Regions from separate parts of the Oceanicoccus sp. KOV_DT_Chl genome, predicted to be linked through region 2. Evidence: predicted binding sites of a transcription regulator. Region 2 holds the regulator's gene; the other holds the start of a gene.
The links. The regulator PhoB, encoded in region 2, activates phosphate uptake and scavenging genes when phosphate is short. The targets are predictions, from matches to a motif close to TGTCATAAANNTGTAACA.
Positions count from the first base shown of each region.

Region 1: UNITIG_RS03690 (phosphatase PAP2 family protein) is a predicted target of PhoB. The motif match lies at 9,668-9,685, and genes of this name have one in related genera.

Region 1 covers NZ_FQLF01000002.1:556-16,688, forward strand. Annotated here, with positions in the region: partial or broken gene UNITIG_RS03635 (ThuA domain-containing protein) at 1-595, shown strand, start outside; gene UNITIG_RS03640 (efflux RND transporter periplasmic adaptor subunit) at 611-1,732, shown strand; gene UNITIG_RS24905 (efflux RND transporter permease subunit) at 1,737-3,503, shown strand; gene UNITIG_RS24910 (efflux RND transporter permease subunit) at 3,469-4,815, shown strand; gene UNITIG_RS23345 (VPLPA-CTERM sorting domain-containing protein) at 5,274-5,897, shown strand; partial or broken gene UNITIG_RS25435 (enoyl-CoA hydratase/isomerase family protein) at 5,968-6,761, opposite strand; gene UNITIG_RS03670 (polyhydroxyalkanoic acid system family protein) at 6,771-7,049, opposite strand; gene UNITIG_RS03675 (NADP(H)-dependent aldo-keto reductase) at 7,195-8,235, opposite strand; gene UNITIG_RS03680 (methyltransferase) at 8,394-9,005, shown strand; gene UNITIG_RS03685 (YbaK/EbsC family protein) at 9,139-9,603, shown strand; gene UNITIG_RS03690 (phosphatase PAP2 family protein) at 9,719-10,234, shown strand; gene UNITIG_RS03695 (MJ1255/VC2487 family glycosyltransferase) at 10,291-11,223, shown strand; gene UNITIG_RS23350 (hypothetical protein) at 11,485-11,841, shown strand; gene UNITIG_RS23355 (hypothetical protein) at 11,871-12,194, shown strand; gene UNITIG_RS23360 (hypothetical protein) at 12,209-12,367, shown strand; gene UNITIG_RS03705 (SRPBCC family protein) at 12,544-13,887, shown strand; partial or broken gene UNITIG_RS24915 (SDR family NAD(P)-dependent oxidoreductase) at 14,072-14,455, shown strand; gene UNITIG_RS24920 (SDR family NAD(P)-dependent oxidoreductase) at 14,398-14,832, shown strand; gene UNITIG_RS03715 (MFS transporter) at 14,855-16,120, opposite strand.
Region 2 covers NZ_FQLF01000007.1:77,650-93,782, forward strand. Annotated here, with positions in the region: gene UNITIG_RS21580 (PstS family phosphate ABC transporter substrate-binding protein) at 1-277, opposite strand, end outside; gene phoR (phosphate regulon sensor histidine kinase PhoR) at 477-1,796, opposite strand; gene phoB (phosphate regulon transcriptional regulator PhoB) at 1,906-2,604, opposite strand; gene UNITIG_RS21595 (YgiQ family radical SAM protein) at 2,821-5,040, shown strand; gene UNITIG_RS21600 (DUF3859 domain-containing protein) at 5,088-5,624, opposite strand; gene rlmKL (bifunctional 23S rRNA (guanine(2069)-N(7))-methyltransferase RlmK/23S rRNA (guanine(2445)-N(2))-methyltransferase RlmL) at 5,624-7,816, opposite strand; gene rmf (ribosome modulation factor) at 8,204-8,407, shown strand; gene UNITIG_RS21615 (hypothetical protein) at 8,490-8,696, opposite strand; gene UNITIG_RS21620 (lamin tail domain-containing protein) at 8,942-9,607, shown strand; gene UNITIG_RS21625 (tRNA-dihydrouridine synthase) at 9,750-10,859, shown strand; gene UNITIG_RS25825 (hypothetical protein) at 10,981-11,397, shown strand; gene UNITIG_RS21630 (hypothetical protein) at 12,194-12,595, shown strand; gene UNITIG_RS25830 (2OG-Fe(II) oxygenase) at 12,595-12,813, shown strand; gene UNITIG_RS21640 (DUF2835 family protein) at 12,946-13,164, opposite strand; gene UNITIG_RS21645 (NAD-glutamate dehydrogenase) at 13,192-16,133, opposite strand, start outside.

The DNA.
Region 1 (16,133 bases), on a different contig from region 2:
TGCACAAGGCTGGCCGATTTTCTTCACCGAAAATGGTGCTATCCATAACCCTGAGCAATTAGCCCGCTTTAAAGTCATTATCTGGAATAACAATACTAATGACGTGCTCACGGTAGATCAGCAAACCGCTTTGAAAAATTATATCGCAGGCGGCGGTCACTGGCTGGGTATTCATGGCGCAGGCGGCAGCCGCAAACATGAATGGCAATGGTACCCACAGCAATTGCTAAAAGCGCAATTTATTGGCCACCCGATGTTTCCGCAATTTCAAACCGGCACCATTATCATCGATAACAACCAACACCCGGCGACGCAACATTTAGCGAGCCACTGGCAACGCGAAGAAGAGTGGTACAGCTTTGATCGCAGTGTCAGAAATATTGAAGGTGTCGAAGTTCTCGCCAGCCTCGATGAATCCAGTTATAACCCAAAGCTGGATTTATTAATGGATAATGATCACCCGCTGATATGGACCCACACCATAGGTAAAGGCATTGTGTTTTATACCGCGCTAGGCCATCAAGGCAGTGCGTATCAAGAGCCTGAATATAAACAACTTTTGGAAAACGCCTTGCAATGGTTAATGCAACAATAAATAACCAGAGATATCATGAAAAATAACGACGAAAAAAATACTGCCCAGCACGCAATTATATCCACCCTGCTTTTAGCCCTGAGTGCAGGATTAACTGCCTGTAATGATGCCGAAGTCGCGACTACCACTGATAGCCCAGCGGCTAAAGCCATTACCGTACAAACGCAAACATTAGCCGCACAAAGCTGGCAAGGTGAAGTCAACACCTATGGCGTGGTAGAAGCAGCGGAAGAAATAAATCTCAGCCTGGATTTTTCTGCCATCGTTGAACAAGTCTTGGTAAACGAGGCCCAAGCGGTTAAAAAAGGTCAGTTACTGATTACCTTTGATCAGGAAAAACGCCAATTGCAATTCAACCAAGCCAGCGAAAATGCATTACAAACTCAAGCCGCTTTAGACGAAGCGTATTTAATGCTGGAACGTAGAAAATCACTGGCTGCTAATGACACGGTTTCGAAAGAAATCCTGGATAATGCTGAACTCGCGCTCAACCGCGCTCAGGCACAACACCGGGAAGCGACCGCCGCCAGAAAATTAGCTCAACGCGAATTAAACGACAGTAAATTATTCAGCCCGGTCAACGGCGTCATTGATATCAAAGCCGTAGAAGCCGGTGAAAACATTACTGCAGGCAGTACACTGCTGACGTTGCAAGCCATTGATACCTTGCGCGTTAAAACCTGGGTAAGTGAAAAAGATATCCGTTTAATTCGCAGTGGTGCCGAAGCAACGATTACCTTATCCGGCCTGCCGGATCAGCCGCTACCCAGTATTGTCGAATCAGTCGGCGTCAATGCAGATGCCAATACTGGAAATTTCCCCGTCAAACTCATTCTTGAACAACGCAATCAATTGATTCGGCCTGGCATGACCGCGCAAGTGGCGATTAAAGGGGTAGTACAGGAAAATCTGTTAATGCTGCCCGAAGCAGCTGTAGTCGACAGAGACCGTAAACGTGTGGTCTTTGTCGTTAACACCAACACTCAACCTTTGACCGCTCTACGCAAGGAACCGTTATTAAGTGTGGGCATGGGCAACCAAATAGTTGTCCTCAGCGGGCTAGAGCCAGGAGTTCAAGTCATTGTTGATGCTCAGGATAAAATCATCAATGGCTCTGCTATTGTTGTGAGCCCATAATCTTATGCATGCGATCATTAATTTTTTTATTGGTAGGCCCTTACTAGTCAACCTGATCATGGTACTGGTATTTATCCTTGGCGCACTCACTCTGGCCAATATGCGTTATGAGTACAACCCTAAAGTTGATATGGGCTCGGTGAATATCACCACAATCCGCGCCGGCTCTGGGCCTGAAGATATCGAACTCGCCATCACTCTGCCGCTGGAAGAAGAGCTGGTCAAAGTCGAAGGGATCGATAAGATCTACTCCAACAGCATGGAAGGCAGTTCGGTTATTTCTATTCGCTTGCAAACCGAGTTGGATAATAAAGATAAAGTATTAAGTGACATTCAAAAAGCGGTTGACCGCGCCGCTACCAGGTTACCTAATGACTTGATAGAAAAACCCTTTGTAGAAGAGCTCTCAACTCTGATCACACCCGTCATTGAAGTCCATGTAACTGGCCCAGCCCCAGAGGCACTGTTAAGAACCGTGGCAAAAAAAGTTAGCGATGGACTGCGTGAAGTGGATGGCATTGCCAGCGTGGTAAAACAGGGCTATCGACGTGCCGAGGTCAATATTCAGGCACAACCGGAAAAAATGGTACAGCGAGGCATCAGTTATAAAGAACTGATTGGCGCTATTAACACACGCAATGTCCGCGACAGCGGTGGTTCTTTAGAATCTTTCACCACGGAAAAAAAAGTCGTTACCATTGGCCAGTTTGAACATCCGAAGCAAGTTGCTGATGTCATTATTCGCAGCGAAGAACCGGGTAACGTTATTCGTATCAGCGATGTCGCCACCGTCATTGAAGGTTTTGAAGAATGGGAGGTACAGTCGCGCACTGACGGCCAACTAAGCATCGCGCTGATGGCCCGCCGCAATGGCTCTGCGGATGAATTACATACAGCGCAAGCAGTAAAAGATTATATCCAGTCAATTCAATCCACTCTGCCAACTACAGTGGAACTGAAATTAGTCAACGATATGTCACGACTGACTCACAATATGCTGGATGTGTTAGTGGGTAACGCCTTGCTCGGTTTACTCTCTGTTTTCGTTATCTTATGTTTTACTCTTAATGTTCGTTTTGCTATTTGGGTCGCCGTCGGAATTCCCTTTTCGATTGGCCTAACGTTTATGTTGTGTGATGCCATTGGCGTCACTATTAACAGTATTACCTTAACGGCTATTATTTTACTAATGGGTATATTGGTAGATGACGCAGTGATCGTTAGTGAAAACACACAACGGCTCCGCGAACAAGGAATAGATGCCAATCAAGCGAGCCTGCTAGGCGCAGCACAGGTATCACAACCGGTTATTTTCAGCGCACTCACCACTATACTTGCCTTTCTACCACTGCTGTTTTTAACCGGTTACGATGCTGCCTTTATGGTGAGTTTTCCAATCACTGTTATTATTCTGCTAATGGTGTCACTCTTTGAAAGCCAGTGCCTGCTACCTTCTCATCTGGCCCATACCCGTTTAACCATTTCAAACAGCGGCAATAATAATACTTTGCTTCAAAAGCTGAGCGTGCGTTATAGAAAAATAATTTACCGTTTATTAGCACGTAAATACCTCACCATTGCTGGCTTCATTGGACTATTTATAGTGGTGATGACACTGGGGGTTTTAACCATAAATTTTGACCTCTACCCAAGCCCGGATATCGATACCATTAATATTAAAGTGGAACTGCCCACCGGCAGTAACTTTGAGCAAACTGTCGCCAAGGTCATCGATATTGAAAAACAGATCCGCCCCCAAAATAAGTCCTGACGACCTATTAAATATTGCCTCACAAATCGGCCATCACAATACCGACCTTTACGGTACTGTTGAAGGCAACAATGAAGCATGGGCAGTAGTATCCATATATTTAAAACCTGTAGGACAGCGTAAAACCAACACCTACCAACTGAGTCAGCAATTACGAAACTGGGCACAAACTCAAACCGGCTACCAACGGCTGGATGTTCAACCCTTGACTGATATCCCCGTCGTCGGCAAAGCCGTTGAGGTAGAAATTATTAGCAATGGCGATGAACGTTTTGCGCTTGCCGAGCAACTGCAACAATGGCTTTCTGAACAGCCTGCAGTGACCAATAGCTGGACCAGTTACAACCCTGGTAAAGATATTCTGGATTTAAAAATCAATTACCCTTTGCTTGCCGCCAGATCACTGTCAGTGAGTGACGTGACCCAAGCGGTGCGTATCGCTCTGGATGGCGAAATTGTTGATGAACTACAAACGCTGGACGAACGGGTCCGCTACCGGCTGCAATTACCACCCTCTAGCAACAGCGTGTTACAGACATTAGAAAATCTCGCCATCATTAATTCCTCCGGCCATGCTATTTATTTAAAGTCAGTCGCAGATTTTCACTTACGTTCGGGTGAAGCGGATATCAAACACTACTTTGGTAAACGCACAATCACGGTATATGCCGACATCGACCGGCAAGCTATTAGCCTGGACCAAATAAACCAGCAAGTGGCAGAATTTATCGCCCGACAACAATGGCAGCAGCACTATCCTTCTACCCGTATTATTCAAACCGGTGAACTGGAACAAACCCAGGAATCCATTGGCAACCTGGGCAGCGCTTATCTCATCGCCATGCTGGGAATATTTGGCCTACTGATCTTACTCTTCAATTCGCTGCTGCAACCGCTACTGATTATGCTCTGCCTACCCTTCGGCTTAATCGGTGTGGTCATCGGCTTTGGTATTCAACAAATTACTTTGGGTATGATGGCAGTGACCGGCGTGATTGGGTTAATGGGGGTATTGGTTAATGACTCGCTAGTGTTAGTTCATACCCTAAACGAAAAACAACAGGACGCCGGCCTACTCAATATCGATGCCATTGCCGATATTGCACAACAGCGTTTTCGCCCGATTATCATCACTTCAGTGACCACCGTTATCGGACTACTGCCGACAGCCTACGGCATTATGGGTAGTAACTCCTATATCACGCCGATGGTAATGGCGATGGCTTGGGGGGTAATGTTTGGAGGATTAGTATCGTTAATATTACTGCCTTGCTTGTACACCGCATTACAAGAGCTGAGACATAAATTTTAATGTGGATTTTCCAACAGCTGCCCAACAAACATAATTAACTTACACAATCATATTTGTCGATAAAACTTACAACTACTAGTTAGTAATATTGGGGCTGTATACGGCCTTACAACGCACAACAGCGATAATAAGATACCGCCAGAAAGTTTTTGCACCAAAAAGAGGCGTCGATATCATATTATCTCCCCAATTGTCGCTCAGCATTACATATCAATCGATATATTTACTAAAAGAATAAATACTACCGACCATTAGCCTTCAAGGCTATGTTTTATATAGATAAATATTATTTGGACTATTTCTTGCTGTATTTAATCAATGTATTAAGTACCTAAGCTTAATGCTGCAAACTCTCGAGACCTTCGCGTCTAAATAAAGAAGCCACAGAGTTTCATACGCGCAGGTCAATAACAATAATAGTGTGGGGTACTCCCCGCCATACACAAAAGGACTAACTCATGCAACAAAGAAACACATCAAGACTAGCGGGGCTCTGTCTTACCTTAGCTATGAGCAGTATGGCTTCGGCCACTTCCTTTGATTTTACTGGTTTACCCGTCACTGGCCCTTGGGCCGGGCTTGGATCAGGTACGGCACCTTTTCTTGATATAGCCAGCGCCGATAGCCAAATCAATGCGCATATCACAGCAGTTGCCGGTGGTACCCATATTGGCGTATTAACATTAGACGGCATCGGGGTGGCAGATGATGACACTTTAGGGCTGTTTGATCTGGCGGGTCTGGAAAGCGGTGAAACTCTTCGTATCGACTTTGACCAGACAATTGATATTGGCACATTGACCATGCGCCAATGGGAAGGACCGGATAGCGTTGTATTAGTAGGCTTTGGTGACGGTCAACAAATCGTACTTGATGACGATAGCTGTGGCTTATGTACTGCTGAAACTTTTGCCGTTAACTTAAGCAATGTTAACTACCTCACGCTAACAGGCTCCAGCAGTATCTCACTGTTAGCTGGTTTGGGAGATGTACAAATCAGTGCTGTTCCCGTCCCAGCTTCAGCATGGTTATTCGGAAGCGCACTGTTAGGATTAGCAGGTATAGGTCGCAAACGAGGTTAATCTCCCGCTATTTACTCACAAAACGCGGGCGCCCTCTCCCGCGTTTTTTATTGCACCTTTACTAATAATTTTACATGCCAATAAACACTGGCTCTCGCTTTTCAAATAAAGCCGTCACGCCTTCCTGCATATCTTTGGTTTCTACCAACGGGATGAATTGCTCTAACTCGTATGCCAGGGCATCAGCCAATGACGCATCCTGACCATGATTGATAACTCTGATAATAGCCGCTACCGCTAATGGCGGCTTGGCAGCCAACTCATTGGCAAAGTCCAATACCGTAGCGTCAAAATTCTCAGCCACGATTACTTCATTTATTAAATGGTAAGCCTGTGCCTGCTGCGCGGTAAGCTTGCTACCACGTAGCAATATTGCCAGCGCATTGGCCCTGCCAACCAAACGTAGCAGCCGGTTAGCGCCACTCCACAAGGGCGCTCCCCCTAAATTTATCTCCGGCAAACCCAGCAACGCGCCCTGCTCTGCTAAGCGAAAATGGCACGCCATGGCCAGCTCCAAACCACCCCCAGACAATAACCCTGAATTGCAGCGATTATCGGTTTCTCCATCGTTGCAATTTGATTAAACAGTTGAATTCGCTGTTCAACGAATTTATTAGGCCCAACCTCTTCGGCGATATGGGCTTCTTGTAAATTGGCGCCTACTGAAAAGTGTGTTGCTTCACCCTCGTCTATACTCTCACCTTTAATAACTATGGCGCGCACTGATTTGTCAGCCGCCAATACCGGTAACAACTGCTCCAATGCCATCACTTGCGCCACACCAATGGGGTTCATGGGTGGATTGTTTAAGGTAAGGAATCCCACACTACCCTGTTTACTGACGATTACTGCTGGCTCCAACATTATAAACTCCTAGTCAATATTATCCTGTAAGAATTGACGCACATCCTTATCAATAGTGGTTTTAAACGCCGTTAACATTAGTCCCAGTTTCAAATTAAAACGGATTGAATGCGCCTGTATGTTAATTTCACCGCTGGCGCCACTGCGCTTAAAACGCAAGCAATCTTCCGAGGGCCAATCACAATTCAGTTGATAGCGGGCAGTCATGGCTTCGGCAAGTTCCACAAGCTTCAACTTCACCTCGTCTCTCGATAAGCTAAATTCGTGCTGGATAGTAATAGTTGCCATCAGTTAACCTCAAAAACATTAAGGAATACTCCTGAATGCGCAAAACCGTAATGGATATATTGTAACCATCACCCAGTTTCACCCAATAAGAAAATTAAGAGGCTGGGATTCTCCCATCCTTCAAGCAAGGAGAAAAAAGACAGCATCAGGGGCATGGATTCGGTGATTCCAGATGGATCATCTCAATGGACGCCAACAGCTCATCACTCAACGACATATCTACAGTTTCGATATTCATCTTTAACTGCTTCATAGAGGTGGCACCGATAATATTGGAGGTCACAAACGATTGCTGATTTACAAAGGCCAATGCCATCTGCACCGCATCCAGCCCGTGCGCCTTCGCCAAGGCCACATACTTAGCTATCGCGATCTGACCAGCCGCTTTCTCGTAACGACTAAAGCGGCCAAATTTCACTAAACGGCTGCCTTCAGGCCGGGCACCATTTAAGTATTTGCCACTAAGCGCCCCTTGCCCAGCAGGCGAGTAAGCCAGTAATCCAACACCTTCACGATGGGAAAACTCCGACAACCCTAATTCAAAGCTACGATTCAGCAGATTATACGCATTCTGGATGGACACCACTTTGGGCAAACCCTTTGTTGCCGCGTAGTGTAAAAACTTTGACAGCCCCCAAGGGGTTTCGTTAGAGACACCGATATGCCGAACTTTACCGGATTGAACCAAGTCTGCGAGCACTGACAATGTATCCTCAATTGCCACAGACTCATCATCATAGTGTTGATAATTTGGGCTACCTAAACCAAAATTATTGAGCTTGCGATCAGGCCAATGCAGTTGAAATAAATCCAGATAATCCGTTTGCAAGCGCTGTAAACTACCCTCTATCGCAGCTTCTAATTGCTCTCTATTGAGCCGCGTTTCTTTACCTCTAATCCAATCATAAGGGCTGCGACCGGTGACTTTACTGGCAATCACTATTTGTTCACGGTCTGAGCGTTTGGCCAGCCAGCTGCCAATTATTTTTTCCGTGCTGCCTTGGGTTTCTGCCTGCGGTGGCACCGCATAACATTCCGCGGTATCAATAAAATTCACCCCATGGTCAAGGGCATAATCCATTTGTTGGTGGCCTTCCGTTTCACTGTTATGGGACCCCCACATCATTGACCCTAAACAAATTTGGCTGACTTTTATCCCGGATTGTCCTAGTGGGCGGTATTGCATGAGAACCTCTGAGTAGTTTTTGAATTTAAATCAAATAATAATTTCTAGAATAAACGGCCGTCATACTAGCAGAGGCTGTAAAAAAAGGGACATTTTCTATATTATTGCCGCCTCAACTTACCGTCTACCACTGATCTATCGAGGCTAATATCATCGCCATGGAAAACAATACCCGAGAAGCTTTCGGCGTTACTATTCTGACTTCACAACATAAAGCCATCCGCCGCACCAAACGTGAACAAGAGACGCCATCCATTCATGGCAATAAATTTTGGGGGTCCAGCTATTTAATTATGGATTACTTGCAACAAAACCCACCCCAAAATGGCTGCAAAGTTTTAGAGCTAGGCTGTGGTTGGGGACTAGCAGGGATTCATTGCGCCAAACATTATCAGGCAGTGGTTACCGGTGTAGATGCCGATAGCGCGGTATTCCCCTACCTACAACTGCATGCCGAAGCCAATGATGTTGCTATCAAAACCAAACGGCAGTACTTTGAAAAAATCACCACTAAACAACTAGCCGAGTACGACTTGATCATAGCTGCCGATATCTGCTTTTGGGATGAACTGGCCGACACCGTATTTAACTTAATTAAACGTGCGTGCAAAGCCGGTGTAGGCAAAATCATCATCGCCGACCCTGAGCGCGCCCCGTTTTTCGATCTGGCCGAACGCTGTATAGATCAATATTATGCTGAGCTGGAACACCGCGCTATCGATCAACCCCGCCGAGCGACAGGCTGCCTGTTAATTATCGAAAACGCCTGAAGAAGCTAGTGTTACATAACTAAATAGTCTTAATAAGCTCATTCACAAATGCGGCTGCTTGCTATACATTTTTAACCGGCAGCCACCCAAATACTGACTCTAAGTAATATACAAATCGTCGGGGGATCATCTAATGAGTTTAGCACCCACTATAAGTAGTTATTTATGCGATCATCAAATCAGTTACCAAATTCTTAATCATCCGCTTAGCAAAAGCTCTTTGGAAACGGCCATCTTCGCTGAAATTAATCCCGACCAACTAGTGAAAGCGTTAGTACTGGAAAACAGCGCCGGTGAGCTCGCTATGGTACTGACCACAGCCAATAAAAAAATTCAGCTGCATAAGTTAAATCGACAACTACATAGATCCTACACTTTAGTCCCGGAGTTCGAATTGGAAGAGCTGTTCCGGGATTGTGAACTAGGTGCTATCCCCGGTCTGGGACAAGCTTATGGCTTAACGACTTATGTCGATAGCGCGCTACTAACACAACCAGATTTATATGTTGAAGCTGGTGATCATCAAGAACTCATCCATTTCAGTGACGCCCAATTTCATTATCTGATGAGCAGCGCTATTGTACTCGATAATATTTAAGGACCCTGCCCAGGGATTTAAGCGAGAATAAAAAATAGCGTCATTGCCATAGAATTCATCAAACTGAAATATTAACGTCACATTGCTGTCATTCGTGCTTACTAACCTAAGCACTATGAAAATCATTGACGATCTATACCAATACGACCTGCGAATGTTGCTATGGTGCAGCCGGACACAGCATGCGGCACTGCACTGCAGGCTTGCCAAGAGTATCTCTAGGACCGGGGATGGCTACCTACAACTTTGTTTACCTCTGTTAATATTGGTACTAGACCAGCAGCAAGGCGATGAATTTTTTAGTTACGCCGCGCTCGCTTTTGCATTGCAAATGCCGTTGTACTGGATACTTAAAAACTGCCTGCAACGGCAGCGCCCCCCCGAAGCCATTCCTACCTTTGAAAGTATTATCATCGCCCATGATAAATTCAGCTTTCCTTCAGGGCATAGCGCGGCCGCTTTTTTGTTAGCCAACCTAACGTTTATTTTCTACGGCAGTATCGCCTGGCCCTTATTTGTATGGGCGACACTGGTAGCAATGTCCCGAGTCGCGTTAGGCGTGCATTACCCCACTGACATTATTGCCGGCGCACTATTAGGCTCTGCCACTGCGTTTGTTATCTGTTATTAAATAAATCCTAGCTCGAGAGATATCACTGAGATCAGGCCACCGGTGAGAACATATACATGAAAATACTTTATGGTGTACAGGGAACAGGCAACGGGCACATCACCCGAGCTCGCGTGATGGCAAAGCAATTTGCTTTAGCAGCACAGATACAACCGATTGAAGTAACCTATTTATTTTCAGGTAGAGACGCGGATAAGTTATTCGATATGGATTGTTTTGGTAAATATCTCCATCGCCAGGGGTTAACGTTTGTTAGCGAGGCGGGCGAAATTAATTATCAAAAAACCCTCAGCAATAACAAACCACTGCAATTTATTCGTGACATTAAAAGCTTACCATTATCAGACTACGATTTAATCATCAGTGACTTTGAACCTGTCACAGCCTGGGCGGCTAAACTCCAAGGGAAACCTGTGCTCGGGATAAGCCATCAAAATTCTTTTGCTTATGATATCCCTACCGCCAGTACAAATTTCATCGCCAATTCTATTATGCGTAACTTTGCACCAGGTAGATGGAAAATCGGACTACACTGGCATCACTTTGGTCACCCTATTTTACCACCGATTATCGACACTGAACTAAAGCCAAAAGCCTGCAATAGCAGTGTGTTAGTTTATCTACCGTTTGAAAATCAAGATGACGTTACTGAGTTATTACACCGGTTCCCGAGACAACATTTTGTACAATACTCGCCCGATCTTGACAACGGTACGCTACATAATGTGCAGCTGCGAAAGACTTGCCATGATGGATTTAAAGCAGATTTATCCAAGTCAAGAGCGGTTATCTGTAACGCAGGCTTTGAGCTAATCAGTGAATGCCTGCAATTGAATTTACCTATTCTTGCCAAACCCCTACAGGGTCAAATGGAACAGTTATCCAATGCGGCTGCTTTAGAAAAATTAGGCTATGCCACGACTCTCAACGTATTAGATCGTGAAACAATAGCGGAATGGCTAGTGCTAGCCAAAAAGCCCCATTATTAAAATTCCCCAATGTAGCCAAAGCCTTAGTCGATTGGATACTGCGGGGTGACCGTGAAAATCCACAGCAGCTTTGCCAGCAACTCTGGAATGACTTCCCCTCGCCACAGCAGCCGCTGAATAATCTTGTGCCACTACATTAATCCCTCACACATAGTTAAACGCCTTCTCCTTGCTAAAAAACACTGATATTCAGCTGAAAAGCTGGTAATTTATCGGCTGGCTGTAGCAAGCGCCCCGACTAATAAACCGAAGGACTGAATCATGAAACTGCTATTTCCCTTATTCTTTGCGAGCATCCTATTATTTTCCACTTTCGCAGCGACCGAAAATCACCAGAACACCACGTTTAAAGTTACCGAAATTAATAAGTCATTGATATTACTACAAGGTAAAGGGGGTAATATCGCTCTAAGCAGAGGTACAGATGGCTTACTGATTATTGATGATGATTATGCCGAGATGTCTACTGCTCTGAAACAGAAAATTGATCAATACGGCGGTGTAAATACATTAAAATATATTATCAACACGCACTGGCACGGTGATCATACCGCAATAATGCCAACCTTGGCGATGGTGTTGATATTGTCGCTCACAACAATGTTCGTGCGCGTCTAAATAGCCGTCAGGAAGTAGCATTTTTCAACATGGTATCGGAACCCTACCCCAAACACGCTCTACCTAATATCACTTACCCTGAATCCATGCAGCTGCACTTTAATGATGACACTCTCAACTTACAGCATTATCCCAATGGCCATACTGACGGCGACACCGTCATCTTTTTCACCAAGGCAAATGTAGTACATATGGGCGATCATTTATTTTTTCCCATGTTTCCTTTTGTAGATCTGGGTAGCGGCGGCAATGTCGTGTCCTATGCAAATAACATTGCTGAAGTCCTGAAAAAATTAATGGTGAAACTGTCGTCATTCCAGGTCACGGCCCCCTTACCGACAAGCAAGGGTTAAGCGAATATCATCAAATGCTCACTGGCACACTCGCCGAAGTAAAAGCCATGAAAGACAGTGGACTTAGCTTAAAAAAGGCGCAGGAAAAAGGATTAAGCAGCCAATGGCAGCAATGGAATGGCGGGTTTATTAAACAAGATGTCTGGATAAATTTTATCTATGGCAGTTTATAACAGCAACGTATCAGTGACTGCTCAATAAGCATCGAGCACAGCTGGAAATTTTGCTACCTATTATTCAAACATAAATAAGTAGCAAATACTTATTCATACTATGGACTGCATTAATTAGGTAAAGTGTAAGCAATCTATTTATGTACAATTAAGTAACGACTAAGGCAGAGTAAAGAATGAATAATAAAAATGCCGATAAACCAATCCTACCATCTACACCTGTAATCAATAGCAATAATCCCACTCCTGATATTGGTAAAGACAGAATCGCCAGCGATCGCTTTTCAAGCCCATCGTATATGCAGCAAGAATGGCCACAAGTATGGCGCCGTGTGTGGAATATGGGGCCCAGAATTGAACAGCTAAAGTCCAGTGGTGACTTTGTCACCCACGAATTTGGTCGTGAGTCTTTTATTTTTATTCGTGATCAGGAAGACCAATTACGCTGTTTCTTTAATGTCTGTCAGCACCGGGGCAATAGACTGATCCATGACTCCGGGTGCGGTAACCGAAAAATATTGAAGTGCCAGTTTCATGCATGGGCCTGGAATATTGACGGCACAATTAAAGCCGTACCCGACGCCGACACCTTCCCGCAACTTGCCAACGGCCTACCCTGTGATGAACTGGATCTAGCAGAGATTAGAATTGACTGCTGGGGAGGCTGGATCTGGTTTAACATTGACGGCAAAGCACCACCATTAACTGAATTTTTGGGCGTTATCCCTGGTCATCTAGCCCCCTACCAGATGGAAAATATGCGGCTCTATGAATACAACAGTTTTCTCTGGGACTGTAATTGGAAAGCAGGCTGCGATGCCTTTAACGAGTCCTATCATTTTCGCGGCATCCATCCACAAATGCTGAAATGGTCTGAGGCTAAAGCCTCAATTGAACTGTTAGGTGAACACAGCCGGATGATAAATCGCTATGGCACTACCAGTCCACCCTACCATAACGACACTGAAATTTTTCCCGAGTTAAAACAATGGATGTCGTTTTATGGCATGGATCCCGAAGCCTATCAGGGAAAACCTGAAGATGTTCGTCTAGCCAAACAAAAATATTCAAGGGAGATGCAAGACACAAGCCACTATCCTTACCAACAGCTTCGTGATGACCAGCTATCAGATGTTTACCACTATTTCGTTTTCCCCAATATTGTATTTAATACTTTTGCTGAGGGCATTAACACTTTTCGCTTTCGACCCCACGCAACCGACCCAAACAAAATGTACTATGACCTGTTACTACTTGCCCACATACCCGCTGATCAGGAGGTTAAACCAGTGCATCGCACTCATAACACCCGAGTGCAATACAGTGACGTATTTCAAGTACCACAACCCACAATCATTACTGACGTCATGCAACAGGACGCAGACAATCTGCAGTTTGTACAAGCGGGTTTAAGCTCAGAAGGTTTTAAGGGTATGTACCTGGGTGATCAGGAGCTGCGGCTTCGTCACTTCCACAATACTCTGGATAAATATATGGATGACCCACTAACTGCCGATTGAATGTATTGACTGAAGGTAGATCTATAAACTGCCTTTAAAAAATTTGATGCTGCAGAAATCAACATCACAGCAGATAAGCTCGATTGTCTATTTCCTAACAGCCATACTTTTGGGTGATCTACTGCGTTCAATCACCCTATATTCTTACCGCATTAGAAGTATAGATATCACAAAGGACATTTACATGAACCTCCAACAACAAACTATTTTAATCGGTGGATCCGGGTCGGGTATTGGCAAAACGACAGCACTGCATTTGGCAAAAAAAGGAGCCAATCTGGCGCTAGGTGATATTAACCTGGGAGCTGCACAAACAACGGCTGACGAAATCAACGCCAACGGAGGCAATGCTCTGGCTATTGCCTACGATCAAGCCGATACAGCTTCTATAGAACATTTAGTAGCCACTGCAGCTGACCACTTTGGCGCTATACACGGCCTGTTTGCCAATGCGGCAGATCTAAAAATTATTTTGGAAGACAGTAACATACTGGATATGGACTTAGCCGTTTGGCAGCGCACACTACAAGTAAACCTGACAGGAACAACTGTTTTAATTCGGGAAACGCTACCGCATTTACTGAACAACAAGGGGGAAGTATTGTCTGTACGTCATCAGCGGCGTCCACTATTGGCGAACGCGAACGCCCATCTTATGCCGCTTCAAAAGCAGCTATTAATTCTCTCTGCCGTCATGTCGCGTCACGCTGGGGTAAGAAAGGCATTCGCTGTAATGCTTTGGCACCGGGTTTTATTGCCACTGAAACAACCAAAGAAAATATGCCTGCAGAAATATTAGATGCCATGCTCAAAGGTTATAATAGCGATCGCCACGGCAACACTTTGGACATTGCCGCCGCAGTTGCTTTTCTAATGTCAGATGAAGCCGGCTGGGTGAATGGACAAGTTTGGCATATCAACGGTGGCGCGTACTACGCCAACTAAAAAATGTGGAGTTTAGTTAACACTAAGATGCTGCAGCGCCTTGATTAAAGGGCACCCGCCAGGTGACATAAAATGAGGGGATCGCTGCCAGTAATACCACAATAAAAAACTGTTGGTAACCTAGTAGCTCCACCAAAAAACCACTGACCGAACCCATCGACCACATACACAAGCCCATAAATCCTGTGCCAAAAGCGTAATGAGTCGTTCGAAACTCTCCTGGTGCCAACTGTTGCATCATATAAATCATATGGCCGGTAGCGCCCATACCGAAAAAAAACTTTTCCAAAGGAATCGCCGCAGCTACTAGCCAAAAACTTTCAGGCTGATAAAGACTAAGCAGCACGTAAAAAATATTCGGAATATTTACCGCGCAACATAAAAACATCAGGCTCGGCTTTAGATCCCGGCGCACAATAAACCAGCCGCCTGCAACTGAACCTACTAAAAATGCTGAAAATCCTAGCGAATTGATATTACCCAAGGCGATATTATCTAAACCCAGACCACCATTACTCAGCGGGTCCATCATAAAAAATGGCACAATTTTTTCTAATAAACCCTGGCTTAATCGATAAAAAAAAGCAAAGGCGATCATGATGCCAATATCTTTTTTTAAGAAAAAACTGGTAAAAGCATGGGTCAACTTAAGCGTAGGTTTTTCTACCACCGGCACTGATGCAGGCGGATCAGCTGGTAATAGTGCCTGATGAATTAACGCAATCAATAGTAAGATGACAGATAGCAATGCAAAAATAATTTGCCACACAGACACCCAACTGCCAAGCGTGCTGAATAAATGACCGCTATAAGCCACCATAGCACCTGCGCCCACTATTGGCCCAAGCCCCCAACTTAAACTTTGTAAACCGATAAACTTGGCCTGCTGCTTATTATCCAAAGCATTTAAATAAACACCGTTGCTCGCAACATCCTGAATAGAGCCGGCAAAAGAGACCAACCAAAGAATAGCAATAACAATCGCAACATAGGCTGGCAATTGCAGGCACAGTGCCACCAAGCCAAAACCCACGGCAATACACAGTTGGGAGCCAACTACATAAAACTTTCTGGTTTTAAAGGTATCAACCAGTGGAGCTAATAAGGGTTGAATCGCATAAGCGAGATAGAACTGACTGGCATAGGCCGCAGCCTCGGCGTAGCCCATACCCAAATTGCGAAACATAATTGCAGAGACTACAACCAGAATTTGGTTTACCAGCCCCATCGCAAAAAAGCTAGATGGCACCCATAACAGTGGTCGCTTGAGCTGCTCAGACCTCAACACAGTATACACATCA
Region 2 (16,133 bases):
TAGAAGTACCTTCGGTCAACGCTGGTGGTGCAGTAGAAGAACCCGCCGCCTGAATCTGAATATTCACATTGGGGTAGAAACGCTTGTAGCTTTCAGCCCACAAGGTCATCAAGTTAGCCAACGTATCAGAACCAACACTTGATAGGTTGCCAGAGACGCCACTGGCTTTAGTATAATCCGGTAGATCTGCGTCTACCGTAGCATGGGCACCCATGACACTGACTGAACTCAGCGCTAATGCAAAGGCTAGTTTTTTTATAGGGTTATACAGTTTCATCCGACTCTCCAAAGAGTTATTTATAAGCGAGTACACAAAATGTTTGTGACACTTTTAAGTTACAGGGGCTACTTTAAGAATCTTTTGTTACAGTAATATGACGATAAAGAAAATTTTCTGACTTCAGTAAAATAACATCAAGCGCAGAGAGAGACGAAAAGACAATTAGCAGATGGGCCCGTATTTACCGACAGCGAAATCAGGCGGATTCAGAGCAATCAAGCACTCGCAGCTCAGGGAACAGGCAGCAAAAAGTACTACCCTCGCCCACCGTACTCGATATTTTTAGTTCCGCCTGATGACGCAACAAGATATGTTTCACAATCGCTAAACCAAGGCCGGTCCCGCCAGTCTCAATCGAACGGCTATTGTCTACCCGATAAAAGCGTTCGGTTAAGCGGTGTAAATGATGCGCCTCAATACCACCACCATCATCAACAACCTCCAAACAAGCACCTTGAAGACTTCGATACCAGCGTACGTTAATATGGCCTCCATCGTGAGTGTACTTGGCCGCATTCATAATTAAATTAGCAAATGCACTATGAATTTCATCACTGCTGCCCTGTAACTGAAGACTATCATCACACTCGATTGTAATATGGCGCTCAGTTGTGACTGCCGCCAATACCTCTTCTCTAATTGCCTCGATTATCGGGCGGATAAAAATTGGCGGCTGTTCCTGCGCCTCAGGTACAGACTCCAATCGGGACAATGTAATCAAATCATGGATTAAGGTTTCCATTCGCTGAGACTGGCTAAGCATTTGCTGAATCACCCGTCGCCAACGTAGATCATCTGATAACAACTGCTCAGCGTCAGCATCGGCCAGAGTCTGCAAATAACCATTAATAACCGTTAGCGGGGTACGTAATTCATGAGAGACATTAGCGACAAAATCTTTACGCATTTGCTGTAAGCGATCTGTTTCAGTGACATCCCGGGCAAAAAGCAAGCGACTACCCTGACCAAAGTAAGTGATATTGATTAACAGCTTAAAATGATTGTTATACGGCGAGGTTAACAATAACGGCTGCACATAATCGTTGCCGTCAAAATAACGAATAAAATCAGGGGTACGAATTAAATTTACTAACTGCTGCTTGGTATCTTCAGGAAAACGCAAGCCCAGAAACTTTTCTGCCGCAGCATTACTCCATTCAATATTGCCACGTGTATCAATTAACACCGCACCGTCTTCTAACGATGCAAAAGAGTCCTGTAAGTAACTTACCGCAGCTTTTAAGCGTTCATGCTCTTCTTTAGCTCGTCGCTGTAATTGATAAATACCATCAAAAACCTCGCCCCATAGCCCTGTACTTTCGGGCGGCGCCAGATCAATACTTTGATCAAGCCACTTCTGAATTCGTCTTAATTGATAAAAAGTCCACGCTATATAAACCAGAGTGGTCAGCAATACAGCGGGGAGCAGCAGGGAGAAAGGCCAGCCAATCAAAGCAGCTAATACAAGCAGCAATAGTAAATTGCGACATTCGATTTTCCAATCGACAGTATGCATGGTTCAGTTCACCAATAAACAGCCACTAATTAGCAGGCGCGGCTTTGTGTGCGGGTGACAATATTGTAGGCGGTTTTGCCATGGCAAAACACAGTAATGAAGAACAATTTTAGCTAGCTGTAGAAAAACGGTAGCCGGTGCCTCTAACCGTTTGTACCAAGTCGCCGTAATCGGCCTTATCTGTCATCAACGCTTTGCGTAAGCGGCGAATATGTACATCAACGGTACGCTCTTCAACGTATACATTACCACCCCACACCTGATCGAGTAACTGGCCACGACTATAGGCCCGTTCCTGATGCGTCATAAAGAACTTTAATAATTTAAACTCGGTGGGACCAATACTTATCGGCGCTTGATCAATAAATACGCGGTGACTCGAAGGGTCCAATTTTAAACCTGAAACTTCAATGGCATCCTCCTCCTCGATAGCACCCGCTCGACGCAATACTGCCTTAATCCGCGATAACATCTCTCTTGGCGCAAAGGGCTTGGTGATATAATCATCAGCGCCGACATCCAAACCTTGAATCTTATTATCTTCTTCGGTTTTTGCTGTCAGCATAATGACAGGCAGGCGGCTGGTCATTTCATCTTTACGCAAACGCCGCAGCAACTCTACCCCGGACCCTCCCGGCAGCATCCAATCCAGTAACACCAGGTCTGGTGGATTATCAATAATTTGTACGTGAGCCTGCTGAATATCACCGGCCTCCGAACAATCAAAGCCCGCCATCTCCAGCGACATACGTATCATTTCCCTGATGGCGGCTTCATCATCTACGATCAGAATTGTCTTACCTTCCATTTAAATACCTGTAGCTGTTCTCTCAATAGCTGATGATTAAAGCCAAAGTTTATGACAGCAATATGACAAAGCTAAGCAAAAATCGCAATTCTGTGGCTATTTAATGACTTATTTATGACGAATAGACCAGTAAAACTGCTGGCTTTAATACTTTACCCGCTACATTCAAGTATAATGACGGCCGTTCAATCCTGCTGATATCTCCAAACCACACACATGAAATCGTCAACATCCACTAGCCAAGAATTATTCTCCTACCGCAAATACTGGGCGGAGTGCTTTGGCCCTGCACCTTTTCTGCCCATGAGTCGGGCAGAGATGGATACACTGGGCTGGGATAGTTGCGACATTATCATCGTCACCGGCGACGCCTATGTGGATCACCCCAGCTTTGGCATGGCCGTTATAGGTCGCGTATTGGAAGCGCAGGGCTTTCGCGTAGGAATTATTGCGCAACCGGACTGGCGCTCGAAAGATGCCTTTATGACGCTGGGCAAACCCAATCTTTTTTACGGTGTCGCCGCTGGCAACATGGATTCCATGATCAACCGCTACACCGCTGATCGCAAATTGCGTCACGACGATGCTTACTCCCCCAATGATGAAGGCGGCAAGCGACCTGACCGCGCCGTGGTTGCCTACTCCCAGCGCTGTAAAGAAGCTTACAAAGGCGTACCCATCATTATCGGATCCATCGAAGCCAGTTTGCGTCGAATTGCCCACTACGATTACTGGAGCGATAAAGTAAAACGCTCCGTGTTGATGGACTCCAAAGCCGATTTACTGGTTTACGGCAACGCCGAACGCGCTATTGTCGAAGCAGCTCATCGCTTGGCTGCCGGTGAGCCGATTGGGCAAATACGCGATATTCGGGGCAGCGCCTTCGTCCGCAAGGGTATTCCTGCTGGCTGGACGGTGATTGATTCAACCCAAATTGATAGTCCGGGGAAGGTAGAAAAACATCTCAACCCTTACGAAGTTAGTGACTCCGGCGGCAGTAAAGATTGCGCCATTGAAGATAAAGCAAGCGATAAGAATAGCGATATTCAAACCGTGACCATCATCGACCCGCTCAGCGCGCGAAAAAATAAACTCGACCGCAGCAAAACGGTGATTCGACTGCCTTCCTACGAAACCGTAAAGAATGATCCTGTTTACTACGCCCACGCCTCCCGCGTTTTACACCTGGAAACTAATCCGGGTAATGCCAGAGCACTGGTGCAACGACACGGTGAACGCGAAGTGTGGTTAAACCCACCACCGATTCCGCTCGAAACTGACGAACTGGATAATGTGTTTGACCTGCCCTATCAGCGCGTCCCTCACCCCAGTTACGGTGATGCACGTATTCCTGCTTATGAGATGATTCGCACCTCGGTGAATATCATGCGCGGCTGTTTTGGTGGCTGTACGTTCTGTTCCATTACCGAGCATGAAGGCCGCATTATTCAAAGCCGCTCCAAAGAATCTATTCTGCGGGAAGTTGAAAACATTCGCGATAAAACCCCCGGCTTTACCGGCATAGTGTCAGATCTCGGCGGCCCTACTGCCAATATGTGGCGGTTGAATTGTAAAAGTAAAACGATAGAGGAGAGCTGTCGTCGCCTGTCCTGTGTTTACCCTGGTATCTGTAGCAACCTTGATACCGACCAAATGCCATTGGTGGACTTATATCGTGAAACCCGCGCCCTACCGGGCATTAAAAAAGTATTAATTGCTTCCGGCTTGCGCTATGACCTTGCGGTAGAAACCCCGGAGTACGTGCAAGAACTCGTCACCCACCACGTCGGCGGCTATTTAAAAATAGCCCCCGAACATACCGAGGGTGGGCCGCTATCAAAAATGATGAAACCCGGCATCGGTACTTACGAGCGCTTTAAGAATATGTTTGAAAAATATTCCAAGCTGGCGGGCAAAAAACAATATTTAATTCCCTACTTTATCGCCGCCCACCCGGGCACCAGCGATGAAGACATGATGAATCTGGCGCTGTGGCTAAAGAATAACGGCTTTCGGGCTGATCAAGTTCAAGCGTTCTACCCTTCCCCAATGGCCAGCGCCACTGCGATGTATTACTCGGAAAGGAACCCACTGAAGAAAGTCGGGCGCAATAGCGAAATGGTTAAAACCCCACGCGGCCTCAAACATCGCCGTTTACATAAAGCATTTTTGCGTTATCACGATGCAGATAATTGGCCAGCAATCAGGGAAGCGTTATTAAAAATGGGCCGCAAAGACTTAATTGGCCCCGGCAAAAAGCATTTGGTTCCCGCTCGTCAACCGCGCACCTGGGTAGCACCTGCTGGTCAAAAAATGTTGACCCAGCACACCGGTTTACCGCCGCGTTCCGATGGCAGCAATACCAAACGTAAACTGGCAGGCGGTTCCAAAACCCGGAAAAACAGGGCTGTTCGTTCCCGTAGTCGATCACGCTAAGCCAAGTTGAATTTAAATCAGTGGAGATGATGGCGCTAATAACAAGGTTATTGCACCTGAAAGGTTTTGCTGACAACTATCTCGTGGCGATAAATTACGCTAATCACCCATTCTCCAGCCACTAACTCATAAGGCTTTGCCAATAGATAAAAGGCACCGTTCTGGTAGCTGCCATCGGCTTTTATGCGCGCATGACTGTGCTTGGTAAAACCTTTGGACTGGTGACCTAAATAATCGTTAGTGGAAGGATGTTTAATCTGAATGGTAACCGGCACCCATTCCGTATCCACGGTATTGTCGCGAATAATAAAATTAAAACCAAACAACTGGTCTTGCTTTAACGGTACCGTGGCGGTCTGTTTCACCAAGCGGGAACTCACCACACTGGCATAACCTGCGGTGGTATCAGCTTTGAACTGGCTCTCTGATTTTTCTAATAATTGATAAATCCCAAAATCTTTAATTTGCAACGTTATCGGGAATACGATCTGCGCATCTATTGCGGCTTGCGCAGTGCCAATAGACAGCAAACACAGTAATAGTGTTAGAATCCGACGCAATACTAAACTACTGGCAAACCGCATTATTTTTCCTGATGCTTGATAAACCAGCACTGATGAATCTTCTTCGAACGGTGAAAATCTTTATCAAGAGACCAGTCAGATTTATTCTCGACACAGTAATCCGTTAATTGATCATTAGCGAGGCTGAATTTACGCTGGTTATTAGAGAAGATTAACAAGCCGTCGCGAGTTAATAACTTCATCGCATCATGGATTAAGGCCACATGATCACGCTGTATATCGAGAGTGGCATCCATTTTCTTGGAATTTGAAAACGTCGGCGGATCCAATAAGATCAAATCATAGCGATTGTCACAGGTTTTTACCCATTCCAGCACATCAGCCCGTATCATCCTGTGCTTGGTTTCACTAAAGCCATTTAACGCCATATTCTTACTGGCCCACTCCAGATAGGTACTGGAAAGATCAACACTATCAGTGAAGGTAGCGCCACCCATTGCCGCGTGCACACTCGCTGTAGCGGTATAACAAAAGAGATTTAAAAAACGATTGCCCTTAGCCAACTCCGCTATTTTTAAACGCACCGGCCGGTGATCTAGAAACAACCCTGTATCCAGATAGTCTTTCATATTCACCAGCAGTTTAGCCTGCCCTTCCCTTACCTCAAAAAAGTCGCCACTACTGTCTTGCTTTTGATATTGCTTCGCTCCTTTTTGTCGGGTGCGTTGCTTTAGTACCACATATTTTTCAGCGACATCCAATGCCTGCGGAATCGCCGACATCACCTCGCGCAACCGCTGTTCAGCAACGGCGGGATCAACACTAGCCGGTGCGCTGTATTCAGCAACATGCACCCAACCTTCATAATAATCTACCGCAACCGCGTATTCCGGCATATCCGCATCGTACAAACGATAGCAACTGACATTGTTATTTTTTGCCCATTTTTGTAACTGCTTGCGGTTTTTCCTTAAGCGATTGGCAAACATTTGCGCGCCATCCGACAATGGCTGAGGCACCGACGACTTCTCATCGCGCTCCGTTAATGCTCGACGATCTTCGACAAAGTATTCCGGCTGTACATCAAAGCTAAGTAATTTACTGGCAATCGCGCCATTAAAAAGCTGGTACTGTTTTTTATTTTTCAGCCCCATTTTTTTACCCAGCTCCGGGTTGCCGGTAAACACGCCCGCCTGCCAACCGACGAATTCTTTTTTCAGGGTTTGACCGAGATTGCGATACAAATGCAATAACGAAGACTCATCACCTAAACGCTCGCCATACGGTGGGTTGCAAATAACCAAACCGGAATCAATTTCAACATGGGTGGGTTTGGCAAAATCTGCCAATTCCTTGCGCAACACTCGAACTTTACCGTTCAAACCTGCGGCATCGATATTTTGCTGGGCGATATCAATAGCTTTAGGGCTTGCATCATAACCGCGGATTTCCGGCCATTGACGCTGGAGGGCGGCTTCTTTTAACGCCCTGGCTTCTTGTAATTCTGCATCCCAATATTTTGATTGATGGCCCAACCAACCATTAAAACCCCAGTAGCTGCGTAAAATACCCGGCGCAATATTGGCCGACATCATCGCGCCTTCAATGAGTAGCGTACCGGAACCACACATTGGGTCCAAAAGCGCGCCACCTCTGGCCGCTATACCTGACCAATTGGCCCGCATTAAAATCGCTGCCGCGAGGTTTTCCTTTAACGGCGCCGCCCCACCCTCTTGCCGATAACCACGACGGTGTAAGCTCTCTCCCGACAAATCCAGACTAGTAACTAATACACCCTTGGCAACACGAATATTGACGCGAATACCAGGGTGATCTTTATTTACATCCGGACGACGTTCAAACCGCTCGGTAAAATAATCAGCGATAGCGTCTTTGGCTTTTAAGGCGGCGAAATGAGGGTGCTTTAGACCCGGCATGGCGCCGGAGAAATCAATCGCAAAACTACCGTCAACAGCCAGGTGCTGCTCCCACGGCAGCGCTTTAACCGCTGCATACAAGTCATCGGTGTTACGACACTCATCTTGACTCAGTGGCATTAAAATACGGTTCGCCAATCGCGACCATAAACAACTGCGGTAAGCAATGCTCAACGGCCCGTCAAAATAAACCCCAGCCACAGTTTCTTTTACCTTGCTGGCCCCTAAAGAGCGTAATTCTTCCAACAACAGCGTCTCTAAACCTTTGGGACATGTGGCAAAGTACGCATAAGCGCTAACAGCTGGGTGGGACATATAAAGGAAACCTATCGAGTGTGGCTTAGATTATATAGTGCTAAACAACCCCGCTTTGAAGAATTTCAGGGAATAGCTCACATTTTAATCAAAGCTAAGTCTTTGTTTTTAATGATTAATCTAAAGCCGCCTGAGAAATTTATATCACTCGACTTGAATAGGAAAAATCAGTGGTCGACAGCCTTACAATGATTTGCTTAGATAAGGTTGTCAGCGCTGGCGAATTCTACCAAGTCCAGCCTGCAACCACTAACAATAATCTCTTACACAGGAACCAATTAAAATTATAAAGCTCTACCCATAAGCCATTGCTCGTCGCATAGACGATAAACCAGTGGTGTGAAACATGTTGTGTTAACGATAAATATCAAGAATGAGGCGTATTCTATGAGAAGACAAAAACGTGATATGGCAGAACGAGCATTTTCCAAAGGTTACCAGGCTGGCTCACATGGCCGCCACAAAGATACCTGCCCCCACGATAATGGCGATGTTCGCCAACAATGGATGACCGGCTGGCGTGAAGGCCGCACCGATCAATGGGATGGTCTCACCGGAGTCTCCGGTATTCATAAGATGGATATCCATTAATTCATCCATCAAACTTTTAACTTATTCTTTCTAATGTAGATAAAAAATGGCCCTTATATAGGGCCATTTTTTTATGGGCTAACTAAATCTTAAGTGAGGTAAACACACGTTTTAGTCGATTAACCTGCTCACCACTGGCTTTCAAATTGTCGCCAATGACATCGGTAGAGCGACGCCCGGTAACTGCCCAGCGCAAAGTTTCGGGTAAATCCTCATAAGCCGATGCGCCAGCATCCCGTGCCAAAGAAACTAACTTTTCTAAATCCACTTCAGTCATTTGCTGTTTCATAACAGACACCTCACTTGTTATTTGTAACTAACAATAGGAGTACTACGTCACAGAAACCAGTGACTATTGACCGCTTTAAAACGGTAAAAATGCGGGATAAAAATGTTCATAGCGTTTGATCACTGACTTACTGCTGCCAATGCTTGAGTATTTTTCAAACACTACTTGAGATACTGCTGAGATTTGCTATATTGCTGACTGTCTAAGGAATAGACAAAAACATTTAACTTTATAAGGATATAATTATGTTGAACTCTGTAATTTCTCACACCCGCTTAACGCCCTTTCATAACCGCATCCTCTACACAGCCTTATTTGCTATCAGCAGTCAGTACACTGCGGCAGCGGTATTACCCGGCGACTTATTAATCACTGAAGTAATGGCCAACCCTGCTGCTGTCAGCGACGCCAACGGAGAATGGTTTGAAGTTTGGAACACCCGCAATCACAGCATCGATCTCAATGGTTTAACTGTGCGCGATGAAGGCAGTAATAACTTCACTGTCGATGAACCACTGCTAGTTGCCGCCGGTGCTTTTTTTGTTTTTGCCAAAAATGGCGACAGCGCCAGCAATGGTGGTTTGAATGCTGATTACAGTTATAGCAATTTCACTCTGGCCAATAGCAGTGATGCCATCATCATCGAGTTCGCTGGCAACCTGATCGACAATCTTAGTTACAACGATAGCGCTTTATTCGGAGCCGCCGGCAATAGTGCCGAGCGTATTGGCGGTGCTTTTATGCTTACACCCTTTGAATTTAGTTACGGTGACGGTGATATTGGCACTCCAGGTAGCGCCGGCAGTGACATCCCTGTTTCAACAGTTCCGCTGCCCTCGGCGGCGTGGCTAATGGCATCAGCATTAGCAGGGCTGATTTTTCGGCGTAAACCGCTAGCGTCATCAAACTAAGCCGTTATCATTTCAGTCCCGCGTCCATTCGCGGGACTTTATTTAGTCGTAAAGCACTAAACTGCCAACCGCTAGTGCGTTCTCAGTTCGATCTCTGTAAAATGCTGCCACCTTAAACCCTGCTACAGAGAGCTCAAGCGCGTTGAAAACCCAATTCCTCGGTAAAACCCTGTCCGGCCCCTTCACCATTCCATCTGGCATCGTCACCTGTTCCGCTCCTATCATTCAGGCTTTTTTTGACTCCATACCTGAAGTGGGCGTATTAACTACCAAAAGCATTGGCCCCACACCTCGCGCCGGTTACCGTGAACCCGTATTGAGTCAATATGCACCAGGCTGCTTTGTAAATGCAGTAGGATTGACTAATCCCGGTGCTGAAAAAGCTGCCGAAATGATGGCCGAACTGGTTATTCCCGAAGATCGCTTTTTACTGATTTCTATTTTTGGTGGCAGTGTTGAAGAGTATGTCAGCGTCGCCAAAATCATGGCCCCCTACGCCGACGGCTTGGAACTGAATCTATCCTGCCCCCACGCCAAGGGTTACGGTATGGCGATGGGTCAGGACCCAGCATTAGTTCAAGAGATTACCGCTGCAGTTAAAGCCGCCGTGAATATTCCAGTAGTGCCTAAACTAACCCCTAACGTACCCAACATTGGAGAGATCGCACAAGCCGCTGTCGCTGGCGGTGCCGATGCGATTTGTGCCATCAATACCGTTGGGCCAGGCAACCATCTCAGTTATGGCGAGAACGTATTAAGCAATGGTATGGGCGGTATGTCCGGCAAGGGCGTATTACCACTGGCACTTAAATGTGTAAATGAAATCACCAACGCTGTTGACTGTCCAGTGATTGCTTGTGGCGGTATAAGCAGCGCCGATAACGTACGCGCCTTTGAAACATTGGGCGCCAATATATTCGGTATTGGCTCTGCACTAGTCGGTATGACTACTGCTCAAATAGGTCAGTATTTTAAAACACTGACCAATGACCTGACCTCCGCTAAAAGCAATAAAGCCGAAGCGTTGATTCGTTATGATATCGATATGGATTTTCAACCTCTGACATTAGTCAGCAATGAAAAAGTCTGTGACGATATTGCAATCCTGACCTTCGATAAAAAGGTCGGCGTTCAAGCCGGAGAGTTTATTTTCCTGTGGATTCCCGGCTTAGGTGAAAAACCCTTCTCCGCTTTGACCGATGATCCTTTTTCTCTGGTCATTATTAACCTGGGGAGTTTACCGACGCCATGATGAGTCTTGAGCCTGGGACTGACGCCTATGTTCGGGGCCCCACGGTATTCCTGTTAGCCCACCGGAAGACGCCAAGATCATCACCGTCAGTGGCGGCACTGGCTTAGCTGCCGTTTATCAAATTGCCAGGGATCTAGGCGGCGAGAAAAATACGGCAAGCCGCGCTGAAATGTTCATCGGTGCACGTACCGAGGAACGCCTGTACTTTTTAGATGAGTGTGCCGCTATCGCTGATTGCCACATCGCAACTGATGATGGCAGCCGCGGCTACAAGGGTTTTGTCAGCGAAATGCTGCGCGAGCGCTTACAGACAATGTCGCAACAGGAGTTGGATAGTTTGTGTTTCTATAACTGCGGTCCCGAGCCGATGGTACACGCCGCCGTTGCCGTACAAAAAGAGTTTTGCCGCGACGACCAAATTCATAACGCCATTGATTATATGACTAAATGTGGTGTTGGTATTTGCGGTGCTTGCAACGCCCCGGATGGTCGCCGCTTATGCGTAGATGGCCCGTTTTTATCTAATAGCCCAAATTAATGCATATGTTAAAAATTGGGGACTATAAACTGAAGTAATAAAGATTGTTCTATTCGAATCAGCTATGACCCATCTTATCTGCCGCAATTTAGATCGATGCTACTTATTATTTTTTAACTATTAAAAAGCAATGACAGTTAGAACCGGCATCAGCCATTAGTTTGAGAACGGTACTTTACGCTAAAACACGCTAAAACACGCTAAAACACGCTAAAAAGTTAATCTGTAGTATATTTCCTACCGCACAATATAAAACAGTCTTGACTGTTTTATATTGTTGTTTAATAATGCCTTTATAAAAACTAATAAAAATAATAAGGCAAATACTCTCATGCTGAAAACAGCTTAGGCTTGGAAGTCATAGAGAATATTTTACCGAATGCGAGACTGGATAATACTAACAATGAGAATGATTTAATTAAAAGGTCTAGCGGTATATTTTGTAGTTTATCAAAGCGCCAATAGTTAGGCTTTATTAATCTGTTCAACGGCAACTTCCACCAAGAATCTGCCGACGTATATAATTTAGTGATAATTTGAGACGGTGACAACTTTAAAATTAAGCGGCGTTATTTAGTAAACACGCAAGGAACATAAAAGTTTCGGTAGACATTGTCCTTTGTCAGGCATTAACTCTATTCAGATTAATATAAACCCCTCTGGTTGCCGACAAAAAAATGCACCATTTTATTATAAATAAAGAAGCACCAAAATATCGACCAAACGCAACATAGCAGTAAAATATTACTATTATCATGCATAATGACTCTTTCTACTGGCAGTGACAATTTGAAATATGAAGAAAAAAAAAGGAAAAAAATCAACCTATAAATTTATCGACGCTAGTGATTATGACTTATCTTCTCGCGCGATTGCGAATGATTACATTTCTATCTCTCCGCCCTGTTTTAATGACGATGAATTATCCCAACTGATTGAACTTGCTGACAAACACTCACGACCTTCTGACATTCTGGGCGGAGCAGTGAGCAGTGATGCTTTAAGAAGAAGATCCCACAGTTACTGGTTGGCAGAAGAAGGTAATGAGTGGGTTTATGATAAAGTCTGGAAGGTTGCAGCACATGCCAATAAAAAGACGCAATATAAAATTGATTCACTAGAGTTGGCGCAAATTGCTTATTATGATGAGCGCGTAAAGGGTTTTTTGATTGGCACAGTGATGTCACGCCTCAGATGATGCGGCGTAAAATTAGTATTTCAATTCCGCTTAACGACCCTTCAGAGTATGAAGGTGGAGAACTGCAATTTAATGCAGGTGGCTTGCTGCTTACTCCTGATCAAGAAAAAGGTAAAGCTCTGATGTTTCCCAGTTGGATGATGCACCGAGTTACACCAGTCACTTTAGGTAGAAGATACAGCATGGTTGTATGGATACACGGACCTAATTGGAGTTAATGTTAGTCAAGGTTTAAGCATTTTTCATTGAGAGTAATTGCCTATAGTTGACATAAGCTTATTAGCGCGTGAAATTTAGCGTTAGTGATAAAAATGGGAGCATTCAATCCAGTAGCTGCCATACCATTTCGATCACACTCTCTCAATCTGCATGAATTTCCCACGATTATCAAACTGAATGCGAAAACTGCCACTTATACCTTTGTGGGTGACAAACCGCTGCAAAATATTTGCGGGGAACTGAACACTGCGATGGCAACGACTGAAAGTAACCACCACCGCGTCTGGAAATTGATATTGCTTCAAAAACTCATCGGCACTGATGGTTAAATCGATAATCAGGGTTTGCATACTTTGGTAACTGTCATTGCGGCCTATTTACAATACTTCACCGTATTTGCTGCTTTGGGCCATATCTAGCAACTCTCTTATGGCAACTGAGAACATAGCAAATTCGTGAGTTTCACTAGCATGCAATTCTGCCAACATTGCCCGCCATCTTTCAACTAATAAATGCTGTTGTTGCATCCACCGGTTAATACAAGCTTCGACATTACCATCGGCTTCCATGTGCCGCATCGCACCTTCGGTTAAATTTCGCAACTGCCATTCCAAATCATCCCGATAGGATTCTCTCGCCATCGCCTGCCAAAAATTGTCTATTTTTAACTCAGCAATTAATTGCGCAAACCAATCCAGCTCCAAGCGCTCAGACAGCCCAAAAAATAATTCTGCCACCTTCCCGGTGCTAGCACTCAATCCTTTCGACACTTCAATGATATTCAGGAACGGATGCTGTTCACGAACACTGGCAATACACTGTGCTAATTCCTCGGGCATACCCGACTCAATACCTTGCTGATAACGACGTTCAAAATCCAGCTTTGAGTCGCCTGATAAAATATCAGCCAGTGACCGCCTTAACTGAGTGACTTCAGCTTTAAAACCTGCCACCTCCGTTGCGGGTTCTATCAACCCCCTGCGATTACGGATAAACCAGCGGCTAGCGCGACGCACCAGGCGCATCAATTCAGCCATCAAACTCATTTGATGCTCAGAACTTATCCGGTAATCCAGCGTCTCTATCTGCTGCCAAAAAAAAGGCATATCAAAGACATCACGGGCGGTCATATACGCCCGCACAATTTCATTACTACCAACACCGGTGGACTCAGCCACCCTATCGACATAAGTAATCCCCATGTGATTAACCATGTCGTTTGCGATTTGAGTAGCGACAATCTCTCTACGCAAACGGTGATTGTGAATAAGCCCGTTGAAATCAGCTCGTAAACGTTGCGGGAAAGCAGTCTCTACCGCAACCGCCATATAGCTATCATCGGGTATCGACGTGGCCACCAACTCTTCTTTTAACTGTGATTTAACGTAGGAAATAAGCACAGATAACTCCGGCCGGGTTAACCCTTTCCCCATCAACCGACGTTCATTCAATACGTCATCCTGCGGAATAAATTCCAGCTGCCGATTCAATTTACCACTCGCTTCCATCGATTGAATTAAGCGAGCATATTCACCTGATCGTAGTAAGGCTTCCCGCTCAGCAAGGCTCAAGGCCTGCGTCTGGCGATAATTATTCTCAAGCACCAAAGAAGATATACTGTCGGTCATTTGCTCCAGTAACTCATTGCGCTGTTTATAGGTCATGTCATCACTGGCAACGACACCGTTAAGTAAAATTTTGATATTAACTTCATGATCAGAACAATCAACTCCCGCCGCATTATCGATAAAGTCGGTATTAGAACGCCCACCATGCAAACCAAATTCAATTCTTCCCAACTGGGTGACACCTAAATTACCCCCCTCACCAATGACCCTGCAGCGCAGCTCATTGCCGTTAACGCGCAGCACATCATTGGCCTTATCACCGACATCGGCTTGAGATTCAGTACTGGCTTTAACATAAGTTCCAATACCGCCATTCCACAATAAATCAATAGGCGCTTTGAGGATGGCATGAATCAATGCATTGGGAGTGAGTTTATCGGCCGTTATATCAAACCGTAGCTTCATCTCTTTAGTAACCGTTACAGACTTGGCCGCACGCTTAAAAATACCTCCGCCAGCAGAGATTAATTGCTGGTTATAATCATCCCAACTGGATCGAGGCAGATCAAACAGCCGCTGACGCTCGACAAAACTAGCGGCCGCATCCGGGTTGGGATCGATAAAGATGTGCATATGATTGAACGCGCAAACCAATTGAATGTGGTTAGATAGCAACATACCATTACCAAAAACATCACCGGCCATATCACCCACACCGACTACGGTAAAATCTGACTGCTGTACATTAATACCCAGCTCGCGAAAATGCCGCTGCACGGAGACCCACGCCCCCTTGGCGGTAATCCCCATTTTCTTATGGTCATAGCCTGCACTGCCACCCGAGGCAAAAGCATCCCCTAACCAAAAACCATGTTTAAGTGAGAGTTCATTGGCAATATCAGAAAACGTTGCGGTACCTTTATCTGCAGCTACCACTAAATAAGTATCATCTTCATCTTTTCTAATCACCTCACTCGGTGGCACAACTTTGCCGTCGACCAGATTGTCTGTTAAGTCCAGCAAGGCTTGAATAAATATCTTGTAGCAACGAATCCCTTCTTGCTGAATAGCTTCACGATCACTATCGACAGGCAATTTTTTAGGCACAAAACCACCCTTGGCCCCCATCGGTACAATCACAGCATTTTTAACTTGCTGGGCTTTGACCAACCCTAATACTTCAGTACGAAAATCTTCTTGCCGGTCTGACCAACGCAACCCACCCCGGGCGACTTTACCGCCACGCAGGTGCACACCCTCAACCGAAGGGGAGTAAACAAATATCTCGTACATAGGTACAGGTAGCGGCATTTCAGGAATCTGCGCCGGTGCCAACTTAAAGGAAAAATAATTTTTTAATTGACCGTCCTCATTATTTTGAAAATAGTTGGTACGAAGCGTTGCATTAATTAAGGCTAGATATTGACGGATAACCCGGTCTTCACTGAGATTTTCAACCCCCTCCAGTGCATCTACGATGGCCTTATTCACAGCCACCTCCTGTTGCTGCCGCTGTTTCGCAGTCAGTTTCGACGCGACAGCGAAACGGGTATGAAATAATTTAACGATGTTACTGCTGATACCAAAATGATTGCACAGTGTTTCGGCAATGTAATCACCACTTAGATCAAACTTAATTTGTTTCATATAACGTGCATAAGCACGTAGCATCGCAATATCCCGCCATCCTAGCTGCGCACCAAGAATTAACTTATTAAACGCATCACTCTCGGCATCACCATGCCAAATTC